2 regions of the Macrococcus psychrotolerans genome follow, and region 2 is predicted to be linked to the other one. Evidence: riboswitches for the same ligand, from Rfam matches in the RefSeq annotation. Region 2 holds a riboswitch; the other holds the start of a gene.
What was found. Region 2 has a riboswitch for S-adenosylmethionine ahead of QA539_RS02370 (methionine ABC transporter ATP-binding protein). Riboswitches for the same ligand answer to the same signal wherever they lie in the genome.
Positions count from the first base shown of each region.

Region 1: it holds a riboswitch for S-adenosylmethionine, as region 2 does, so the genes downstream of both, metK (methionine adenosyltransferase) here and QA539_RS02370 (methionine ABC transporter ATP-binding protein) in region 2, are expected to answer to the same signal.

Region 1 is NZ_CP124591.1:1,560,876-1,566,557, forward strand. Features, by position in the region: gene QA539_RS07975 (hypothetical protein) at 151-312, shown strand; gene metK (methionine adenosyltransferase) at 354-1,544, opposite strand; SAM riboswitch class I at 1,637-1,747, opposite strand; gene pckA (phosphoenolpyruvate carboxykinase (ATP)) at 1,935-3,527, shown strand; gene QA539_RS07990 (alpha/beta hydrolase family protein) at 3,578-4,336, opposite strand; gene ytkD (RNA deprotection pyrophosphohydrolase) at 4,326-4,793, opposite strand; gene QA539_RS08000 (hypothetical protein) at 4,831-5,589, shown strand; gene yidD (membrane protein insertion efficiency factor YidD) at 5,599-5,682, shown strand, end outside.
Region 2 is NZ_CP124591.1:449,338-455,019, reverse strand. Features, by position in the region: gene QA539_RS02380 (MetQ/NlpA family ABC transporter substrate-binding protein) at 1-536, opposite strand, end outside; gene QA539_RS02375 (methionine ABC transporter permease) at 551-1,216, opposite strand; gene QA539_RS02370 (methionine ABC transporter ATP-binding protein) at 1,206-2,222, opposite strand; SAM riboswitch class I at 2,296-2,401, opposite strand; gene QA539_RS02365 (phospholipase D family protein) at 2,482-4,011, opposite strand; gene QA539_RS02360 (hypothetical protein) at 4,060-5,682, opposite strand, start outside.

The DNA of each region.
Region 1 (5,682 bases), 930 kb from region 2:
GATAAATTAATTTAAAAATAAAACTGCTTTTCACATCTTAATAGAAATTTCACACTATTTTATAATAGATTAACAATACCTTAATATCTAAATGGAATACTTGCAGTGTCCATACCTATACTCGGACAAACTACATTGGAGGTTTTGATAATGGCAAAGTACAAACAAATGTTACTGGCAGGATCATTCGCGTCAACTCTACTACTAGGAGCTTGTGGTAATGAAGAGAAATCAGATGATGCTAAAACTGAAGATGCAGCAAAAGAGGAAAGCACTGAAGAATCTACTGAAGAAGAGACAACCGAAGAATAATAATAAAAGCTGTAAACCTCATTGGTTTACAGCTTTTATTATTATGATAAATTGGCTTTTAATGTATCGACGCGATCTGTCGCTTCCCACGGTAAGTCAACATCAGTACGACCGAAGTGACCATACGCTGCTGTCTGTTTGTAGATTGGACGACGTAAGTCTAACATCTGGATAATTCCTGCTGGACGTAAATCAAATGTTTTACGTACCGCTTCAACAAGCTGCTGCTCCGTGTAGTCTGAAGTACCATAAGTTTCAACAGAGATAGATACAGGCTGTGCTACACCGATAGCGTAAGCTAACTGTACTTCACACTTATCCGCAAGACCTGCTGCTACGATATTCTTCGCAACGTAACGTGCTGCATATGCACCACTACGGTCTACTTTAGTAGCATCCTTACCACTGAATGCACCGCCACCGTGACGTGCATAACCACCGTACGTATCTACAATAATCTTACGACCTGTAAGACCCGCATCCCCTTGAGGACCACCGATTACGAAACGACCCGTTGGATTAATGAAGTATTTTGTTTCATCGTCAATTAAATCCGCTGGAACAACCGGCTTGATCACGTGTTCTTTAATATCTTCCTGAATTTGTTCAAGTTCAATCTTCTCATGGTGTTGAGATGAGATAACGATCGTATCGATACGTTTCGGTTTCCCTGCTTCATCATACTCAACAGTAACTTGTGTCTTACCGTCTGGACGTAGATAATCTAACGTACCGTCTTTGCGTACTTCTGTTAAACGACGTGCAAGTTCATGTGATAAAGAAATTGGTAATGGCATTAAGCTTTCTGTTTCGTTACAAGCAAATCCGAACATTAAACCTTGGTCACCTGCACCGATTGATTCAATATCAGAATCCGTTAATGAATCACGATCTTCTAACGCTTTATCCACACCTTGAGCGATATCTGGTGACTGCTCATCGATTGCCGTCAGCACTGCCATCGTCTGGAAGTCATAACCAAACTTTGCACGTGTATAACCGATTTCTTTAACTGTTTCACGCACGACTTTAGGAATATCAACATACGTTGACGTTGTGATTTCACCTGCGATTAACGCCATACCTGTTGTTACAGATGTTTCACAAGCAACACGTGCTTTAGGATCTCCTTTTAGGATTTCGTCTAAGATAGCATCACTAATCTGGTCAGCAATCTTATCCGGATGTCCTTCTGTTACTGATTCTGATGTAAATAATTTACGGTCTGTCATATATATTACACTCCTTGAATTTAATTACGGGACTATAAAAAAAATAGCCTTCTCTCCTAGTAAGAGAGAAGGCACAATAAACGACCATTCTACTCTTATCGTTCAGAAATTAATCTGCAAACGGTTTGGCACCTTACTTAACACATTGTTAAGGGTTGCTGGGCTTCAAAGGGTCCATGTCCCTCCACCACTCTGGATAAGAGAATCCGCAAGTTAGATATTACTAAACTTTATGTTCACTGTCAACAATACCGCATATATCAGAAATTTTCTGAATAATTTCGAATATAAAGATTATACATAATTTATATGAAACCTTCAAATTGATATGTTATACTATTTCATGAAACTGCTTACAAAAGCAGAACAATAACTTTTTGGAGGCTGACCATGGGGGAAAATACTCAAGTAATTGAGCAACTGAGCAAATTAAACACTGGAAATCTAGAACGTCAATTATCAAGAACACAATTGATTACGGAAATTCTATTCAACGGTGAAGGTGTGTTAACAGAATCCGGTGCGGTACGCAGCGAAACCGGTAAATATACTGGACGCTCACCGAAAGATAAGTTCATCGTGCGTGAAGCTGAAACTGAAGATAACATCGACTGGGGTACAATCAACCAGCCTATCGAAGAAGAAGTATTCTTAAACTTACTGGATAAAGTGACAGACTACTTAAGCAAAAAAGAAAAGATCTATGAATTCCAAGGCTATGCAGGTGCTGATAAATCATCCCAACTACAACTACGCGTTGTGAACGAACTTGCTTGGCATAACCTATTTGCACGTACAATGTTTATCCGTCCTGAAACAACGGAAGAAGGACTAAACATTACACCTGACTTCACAATTATCTCTGCACCACACTTTAAGGCTGATCCATCAGTTGATGGAACGAAATCTGAAACATTCATCATTACAAGTTTCCGTCATAAGATCATCTTAATTGGTGGTACAGAATACGCCGGCGAAATGAAAAAAGGTATCTTCGGTGTGATGAACTACTTATTACCGACACAAGGCATTATGAGCATGCACTGTTCAGCAAACGTCGGTGAGAATAAGGACGTTGCGTTATTCTTTGGATTATCTGGTACTGGTAAGACGACACTATCTGCAGATCCACAGCGTAAACTTATCGGTGATGATGAGCACGGATGGAATGACAACGGTGTGTTTAATATCGAAGGCGGTTGCTATGCGAAGACGATCGACTTATCTCGTGAGAAAGAACCTCAGATCTACGACGCAATTCGTTACGGTGCCATCCTCGAGAACGTTAAGGTCGATGAAAAAGGTGTGCCGGACTACACGGATAAATCTTTAACTGAAAATACTCGCGCAGCTTATCCAATCGATAATATCGATAATATCGTTCTACCATCAATTGCAGGACACGCGAATACAATCATCTTCTTAACTGCTGATGCGTTCGGTGTGTTACCTCCAATCTCTAAATTAACGAAAGAACAAGCGATGTATCACTTCTTAAGTGGATTTACATCTAAATTAGCAGGAACTGAACGTGGCGTAACAAGCCCACAACCGGTATTCTCTACATGCTTCGGCTCACCGTTCTTACCGTTACATGCGACAGTATATGCGAACATGTTAGGGGATCTAATCGATAAACATGATGCAGCAGTTTATCTTGTGAATACAGGATGGACTGGCGGAGAGTATGGTGTCGGTAGCCGCATGAACTTAACGCATACACGTTCTATGATTCGACGTGCGATTAGCGGCGAACTGAAGACAGTTGAGTATCATCAGGATGAAATCTTCGGACTTAATATTCCGAAGCATGTACCAGGTGTACCGGCAGAGATTCTGTATCCCCGTCATGCATGGGTATCCAAAGATGCTTATGATGAGAAAGCAAAAGACTTGGCATTACGCTTCCAGGAGAACTTTAAGAAGTTTGGTGAGAAGTCCGCTGAAATCGAAACTAAAGGTGGATTTAATTTTAGAGGATAGCACAAAAAAACGTCGCTTTTTTTAAAGTGGCGTTTTTTTCATCTACTATATTATGATTTTATTTCCCTTTCCACTTCTTCCATCCACTTTTCAATTTCCTGTAATACATAGCGTTCATTGTCTGGACGCATCACATGCTGCTCCCCTTCAATAAATAACACTTTATGCTTAATTCCGAGCTGTTTTAATTTATCGATCAGCATATATGCATGCTCTATACTGACAAGTTTGTCTTCTGTACCATGTACAATCATGATTGGCGGGCTATCTTTCGTTACGAGATTAATCCCTTCTCGTCGGTCATACGCCGCTTTGTTACTGATTGGTCCGACGAGGCGTTTCAGCATACTGCGAAGATCTTGTCGTTCATCATACATATAGTAGATACTCGACACTCCTCCCCATGTGATAAAGGATGTCACGTCAGCTTCCTGATACGTTACTAACCCTTGTATTCCGCCTCTCGAAAATCCAACGAAGTGTATCGGTACGTCGTACTGTGCTCTTAACAGTCTTACAAGTGCATAGACGTCTTCTCTATCTGCACCTGCGAATTCATCTTGACCATTCTGGTGTGTACCGCGATAATAAGGTGCTGCAACCAGTGTGTCCTTATACGCAAACTGCATCAGTCTCGCTGGTCTAACCGTTCCGACTGCACCTTTCCCGCCTCTTAAGTAGATGACGATGCGTTTCACGTGTTTCGGTTCATAGATCATTGCTTTAACGATATAGTCATCTGATTGATAGTCAAACGTCTCAAAAGGAATGCCACCGAGTTGTGCGTTAATCTTCGTTCTATTGAACATCATATTCCCCATCTTTCTGTAATACCCCTACGATATAGTTGACGCAGTCGTCTTTTAATATAAAGCTTTTATCGCTCTCTGCCACTTCATCAAGTTTTGCCACGATCACTGGCCCGTTCGTTTCCATATAATCGTCTTGTTCTTCTATATGTTTAATTTGTGCATAGTACACGTCTTTCTTAAATGGCTTCCCTGCATAAACAGTGTATGTCCCAATATAGCGTATCGTATCGATTATTCCGCCTGTCTCTTCATACAGTTCGCGCTTTGCCGCTTCTAGTGACGTCTCCTCTTGTTCAACTTTGCCACCTGGAAACTCCACACCACGAAATTTATTATGCGTAAGTAAGTATTTCCCGTTATAATTTGTTATGATAAGTACATGTTTATTATCGCTATCCGGCTGATCATTTAAAGTCAGTAAGACTTTATTTCCGGCATGGTCATGAAATTCCATAGCAGTCTCCAATCTATTATTATTAAGAGGTTATTTGATGAAGAAATTTTCTGTAGTTATATTTATTTTAGCATTAATTCTCGCAAGTTGTTCAACGAAAGAACAAGAAAAGAAGCTGACGAACGATGAACTATTAACAAAGCTTCAGCAGCGTGTTAAGAATACAGAAAGCTTAACACTTCATTCTGAGAATGAAACGATTGCGATGTATGATAAGTTCACGACAAAGTTTACACAGACGACTGACTCTGAATATGATTCCATCAATGAAAGTGCGCTCAAGATAGACGCTAAGTCTAATCATGCGAAATATGATGTGAAATCTGTTATCTTTAATTTAGATAATGGAGATGTTACAACATATCCGAAAGCGAAGTATTTGAATTATCGTGCACGTCAGGCAGATAATGATTACTTCTCAGGTGTGCAGTCACAAATTGTAAATATTACGCACCTACTACAGGATGTCATAAAACCAACGATTGATAATGTAAAGCAAGAGGACAATAGATTAACCTATAAGGGTAAGTCTAAAGCACTGTTAGCCCTTTATCAATATGGGTTTCATCAATCAAGTATGAACCAGATTAAAGTATTTAATGATATTACTGACTTGACTGTTGAGAGCGGCAGCTATGACATAACGTATAATGCACAATATGATCCAGAGACCCTCAACTTCAAATTGAAAGTGAGTGGCAAGCATGGGAATAAACCTATTGAGATCATAATGGAGCAGACGACAGAATATTCGAAACTTAATGAAACGAATGTGCAGATGTACAGTGAAGAATAGAGGAATGTTATGAAACAACTATTATTAACCTTGATTAAGTTTTATCGTAAGTTTATATCGCCGATGACACCCCCTGCGTGTCGCTTCCATCCA
Region 2 (5,682 bases):
TGCTGTGCTTCAATCGGTTTAATCTTAAGGTTTAACTTGTTTTCTTTAATCTTGTCTGGACCACCAAATAATCCGAAGTCATCTGATAACTTAATCAGTCCACCTGCTTCTAATAAGCGAAGTGCACGTGCTTGATTTGTTACATCATCTGGAATTGCGATTGTTTCACCTTTTTTGATATCTTTAATATCTTTTACTTTTTCTGAATATACACCTAGTGGTGCAAATACTGTAGTCCCTACAACTGAAAGGTCTAATTTATGATCCTTTTTAAATTGGTCTAAGAATGCGAAATGCTGGAATGCGTTTAAATCGATTTCACCTTCATTCAAAGCATTATTTGGTGCTGTGTAATCCTGAAATTCTACAAACTCAATATTAATGCCTTCTTTTTTCGCTTCTTCTTTAACAACTTCCCATACCTTTGAATCTATACCTGTAACACCGATTTTTACTGTCTTATCTTTATCCTCTTTTCCTCCACATGCTGCAAGTACAACCACTAACGATAATAATAATACCAATAATTTTTTCATATTCTTTTCTCCTTTTATAATCTACTTGTATATATGCTTGCTACTTTGTTACCGATAAATTGTGTAATCTGTACTAATATAATCAGAATGACGACTGTTATAAACATGATCAGCACGTCAAATCTTTGATATCCATAAGTAAATGCTAAATATCCAATTCCACCTGCACCAACAAGTCCTGCCACAGCTGAGAATTCTATTAAAGATACAGTTGTAAATGTAAGACCTAATATTAAAGCGCCTGCAGCTTCTGGGATGAGTACTTTGAACAGTATGTCGAACTTGCTTGATCCCATCGCTTCAGCTGCTTCAATGACTCCTCTATCTACAGACACGATGTTATTTTCTACAATTCGAGCGATAGAAAGCGAGGCTGCAAGTGTCATCGGAAATATTGCTGCCCAGATGCCGATAGATGTCCCGACTAAAATTCGCGTTATCGGAATCAATGCTACTAGAAATATGATGAAAGGTATTGGGCGTATCGTATTAATAATGGCGTTCAATATACTGTTCACTACTTTATTCTCGAGTATATTACCTTTTGCTGTTGCATAAAGCAGTATGCCAATTGGTAGTCCAATGAGCGTTGCAAAGATTAACGTGATCGCAACCATGATCAGTGTATTAATTGTCTGTTCGATAATAACGGGATAGAACGTCGTAATATCAGTTTTCAAATCCTTCAACCTCCTTTACTTTAATGCCTTTTTGTATGAGATCGTCTAGCGCACTGTTTATATGTTCTGGTTGTCCGACCGCTTCAATCAGTAAATTACCAAATAACTTATCGGTTAACTCCGTTATACCGCCGTATAAAATATTGAAATCTACATGATACTGACGTCCAACTTCACTTAGTGCCGGTTTTAATATTTGTTCATGATTGAATATAAAACGATATAAACGTCGATTACTAATGTCAATATCTTTAGGGATATCATCATTCAGCACACTGTGGACAAATCGTTTTGTTGTTGCATGTTGCGGTGAAGTGAATAACTCGAACACTTTATTCTGCTCAACAACCTTCCCTTTTTCCATTACAGCCACTTCATCACAAATCTTTTTGACGACCTCCATCTCATGCGTAATAATAACAATCGTAATATTGAGCCGCTGATTAATTTTCTTGAGTAATTCCAGGATATCGTCTGTTGTCTCTGGATCCAGGGCACTCGTTGCTTCATCGCATAATAAGATATCCGGTTCAGTTGCAAGGGCTCTTGCAATACCAATACGCTGCTTCTGTCCTCCTGAAAGTTGATTTGGATAGTCATCTTTCTTGTCACTCAGGCCAACAAAGTTTAAGAGTTCATCCACTCGCGCCTCAATTTCCTGCTTGCTATATTTCTTTGTCAGCTTTAATGGATACCGGATATTATCACTGACTGTTTTCGATTTAAATAAGTTGAACTGCTGAAAGATCATTCCAATATTCTGTCGCTGCTTTCTAAGCGCACTTTCTTTCAATGCTGTAATCTCATTACCTTCAACAAACACTTGACCTGTCGACGGTTTTTCAAGTCGATTGATCAGTCTAAGTAAAGTAGATTTACCCGCACCTGAATATCCTACAATGCCGAAGACCTGACCTTTTTCAATAGTTAAGCTGACATGGTCTAAAGCATTGATGTCACCTTTTTTCGTGCGATAAACCTTCGTCACGTCTCGTACTTCAATAATTCCCATTCATTCTTTCCTCCTTAAAATAAAAAACGCTCACTTAGCCTGAGCTAAATGAGCGTTTGACGGTCAACATTTATCTGCCAAGCTAAAGCTTGATGGAATTAGCACAGTGCTCTCTAAAGAGTCTGCTGCTGAGACTTCGTCGGGCCATATCCCTCTGTCTCTCTTGATAAAATATGATTAAGTTGTTTTTTATATTACATGGGTTAGATTTATAAGTCAATGTATTTTCAGAATTTACTCAACTTTTTTTATATTAGAAACTTGATATTCCTGTAAATTCTTGGACTCTGTATATGACATCTTTAATAAATGACGGATCTTTCTTCACTTCATAATCGTCTGTAACATAAGCCTGTTCATTATTCCACATCGCACTAAATTCCCGATTCAGTCGATGGAAGACCGGAAGATCACTGCGTCCACTAATAATAACATCTGTCTCCATATTGTAGTCCCCAACATTACGACGTGTCAGATTAGCACTACCGAGTACCAGTGTACTCGTCTTGCTATCTTTATATTGGAATAACGTATACTTCGCATGAAATTGTTCACCATGACTTACCGCCCATTTTACTTGGATCCTATCATTTGATTTGGATACTAGCTCATGTGCGACCGGTTTATTTGGAATACCAGGTTTTTCCTTACCAAATGCTTCTTTATTCACATCCAGTATCATCTGAATCCCGACACCTCGTTTCGATGCTTTTATCAATGCTTTAATGATATCTCTGTCAGAAAGATAGAACATCCCCATTTTCACACGATCTCCCGTTTTCGTCATATTGATCTGTTCGAGCAGTGCAGCTTTAATCTTACCTTCTGTGACTAATGTTGTAGTATAGTCCATGTCACTACTATATGCACGGTGCGTAATATTAAAGTCACTTGCGGACAGCTTACTGCCACTCATATTAAGTGCACTCACTTCACTTTTTATCAAATCTTCCTGTAGCTTACCTGTCACTTTTACTGCAATATTCTGATGATGGGCACTCGGATCATGGGGGTTACTACTTGAGATTATTGCTGCATCTTCAGTGACCAGTGTTTTTCTATGGTTCGCTTTCATATTCAACAATCTGCCGAATCCTCTTACAGTAACATTTGGTGCGTCCTTAGAAAATATATTCGTGATTATTCCGTTCTCATTATTACCGAACCATCTTAATGTCGGACGCCATAACCCGGAATAAAGTGGATTGGAATCTCTTAGTTTCACAAGGTTCGTTTCATAGAGTACGATACCGTTATCGCGCAATTTTCTGTAGTGCTCTGGTGTATAGCTTCCATAAAAAGAATTGATGGGATCTGTCAACATGTAGATGCGAATATTGGGACTTTCCTTTTTCTTATCAATCAATGCTTGCGTCAGTGTTTCTGTCAGCTTTGTGAATTTTTTTTGTCCGTCATATGTATTGTTGAATAAAAACATATCTAAAATGATAAAATCATCTGCTTCTTGAATCGTTTTCAACTGTTCATTGAATATTTCATGGTTATAATACATATGATTTTCTTTCTCATACGTTTTGTCTACAAGTAGTTTCACATCATTTGTCTTACTTGATTCAAACCATTTGCTGACGCCACCTGGCAATGGTTTGAACGCACCATAGATGACACTGCATATATAAATGATACATCCTAGAATAACGAAATGCTTGAATTTAAACTTTGACTTTGACCTTGATCTTTTTGTCTTACGCATTTTATTCACAGGACGCTTTTTAGCTGTAGATTGCTTTCTTGTCTGAACTGCTTTCCTTTTTGTCGCCATAGCACACCTCCTCATATAAATTATAACAAAAAGCAGGGAGTTCCCTGCTTATTTTATAAATATAAATGATTTTTCCGGGCTATCAATAACGAAGATTCGTTGCCCTTTTGAATCAATCTGCTGTGCGTTTACCATGCGTTTAAATTCTTTTCTGTCTATTTTTTTCGCACCTTTTACTTCATTTATCGTTTCAATATTTCTGACATGTTCAAAAGATGTTTTTCGTGGAAGTTCATATACGTTGCCATCTTTTAGTACATCACTCGGCTCAGAGATGATTTCCTCATCAATTAGAAATTGTATTAACTTCGTATCGTATATCGAAATCGGAACGTCATAACTTCCAGACTCGGTAACCATTCCATTCGATTTAACATGTTCATAATCGAAAGTAATACTATACTTTGTTTTTCCTGCTTCAAGATTTGAATTAAAACTTCTTTCTTTAATACTTGTTTCCAGAACTTTTATAAGCTTTTCTTTTTGTTTGTTATTCATGCTGTCACCCGTAAATGAATCGTTATTCACTTCATGGGTAATAGAAATTTGATCTTTTTTATGCTTACTAAGATCAAGTGCAGTGACTAGCGCTTTCATATTGTCTTCTGTATTGACACGCTTAATGTAGTTATCATAATCTTTTTCAAAGACTTCATAATTTCTATCAACTACTCGACCATTATTCATAATATACTGAATATGTATCGTACGGACTGCTACATCATTGTTATATACACCTTTTTTTGCGTTCTTTAATTGTTTATGCGCATCGACAACACTATCAATAAATGCTTGATTGCTTACTTTCGTATCGTTCAGCAAACTTTGATTCATGTATATTTGATTAGCATCTTCAAAAGTTGTTGCGACAGATGAGATTTCTTTTTTATCAGGTATAAATTGTTCACGCATATATCCTGAAATAAAAACTAATATCAACGCAGCAGCTACAATCGCGAACGAAGTGATATAAAGTCGCTTATCGAAAGTGATTCGAGCAGACTTTTGTGAAATCATTTCCATTAGTATGAACGCAACTGTAAATGCGATTGCATAGATGATGAGTGATATAATCTTCATCTCACTAAATAATGAGCTGAATATCAATCCTCCTAGCATGGTCGCTATAAACAGCATAATAAAATAAATAATCAAATAGATAAACTGATTCGCATAAGGTTCATTGATGCGCTCATTCTTACGTCGCATATATGCATAATAAGAAAGTGCAATCATGACGATTGATATTACAAACACCACGATCAAATAGACAAAGTGATAGCGATCTGCAATCACGAATTCCATAAATTTTACAGGTATCGTAATATCATTAAGCAGCACAGTAGGATATTCCGAAAGACCTTTGAATAATACCATATGCGTTGTATAGATTAGTGTTCCCATAATTACCGGGGAAATAAGCAGTGCTATCGTCCCAACAGTATGACTTAAGTAATTATTTATCAATAAGCCTAACAATACAGTTAAACTAAAGATAAACAGATGAATGAGTAAACTTAACAGCACCCATATCAGCACTTTCTCAATATTTATGCCATTAAATTTAATCCCGAATATTAATGTGATAACACCGTTTATCAATAAATTGAGGAGCACATGCGTAAAATATGTTAGGTAAACTGTATTTAAAATACGATAACGTTTTATCGG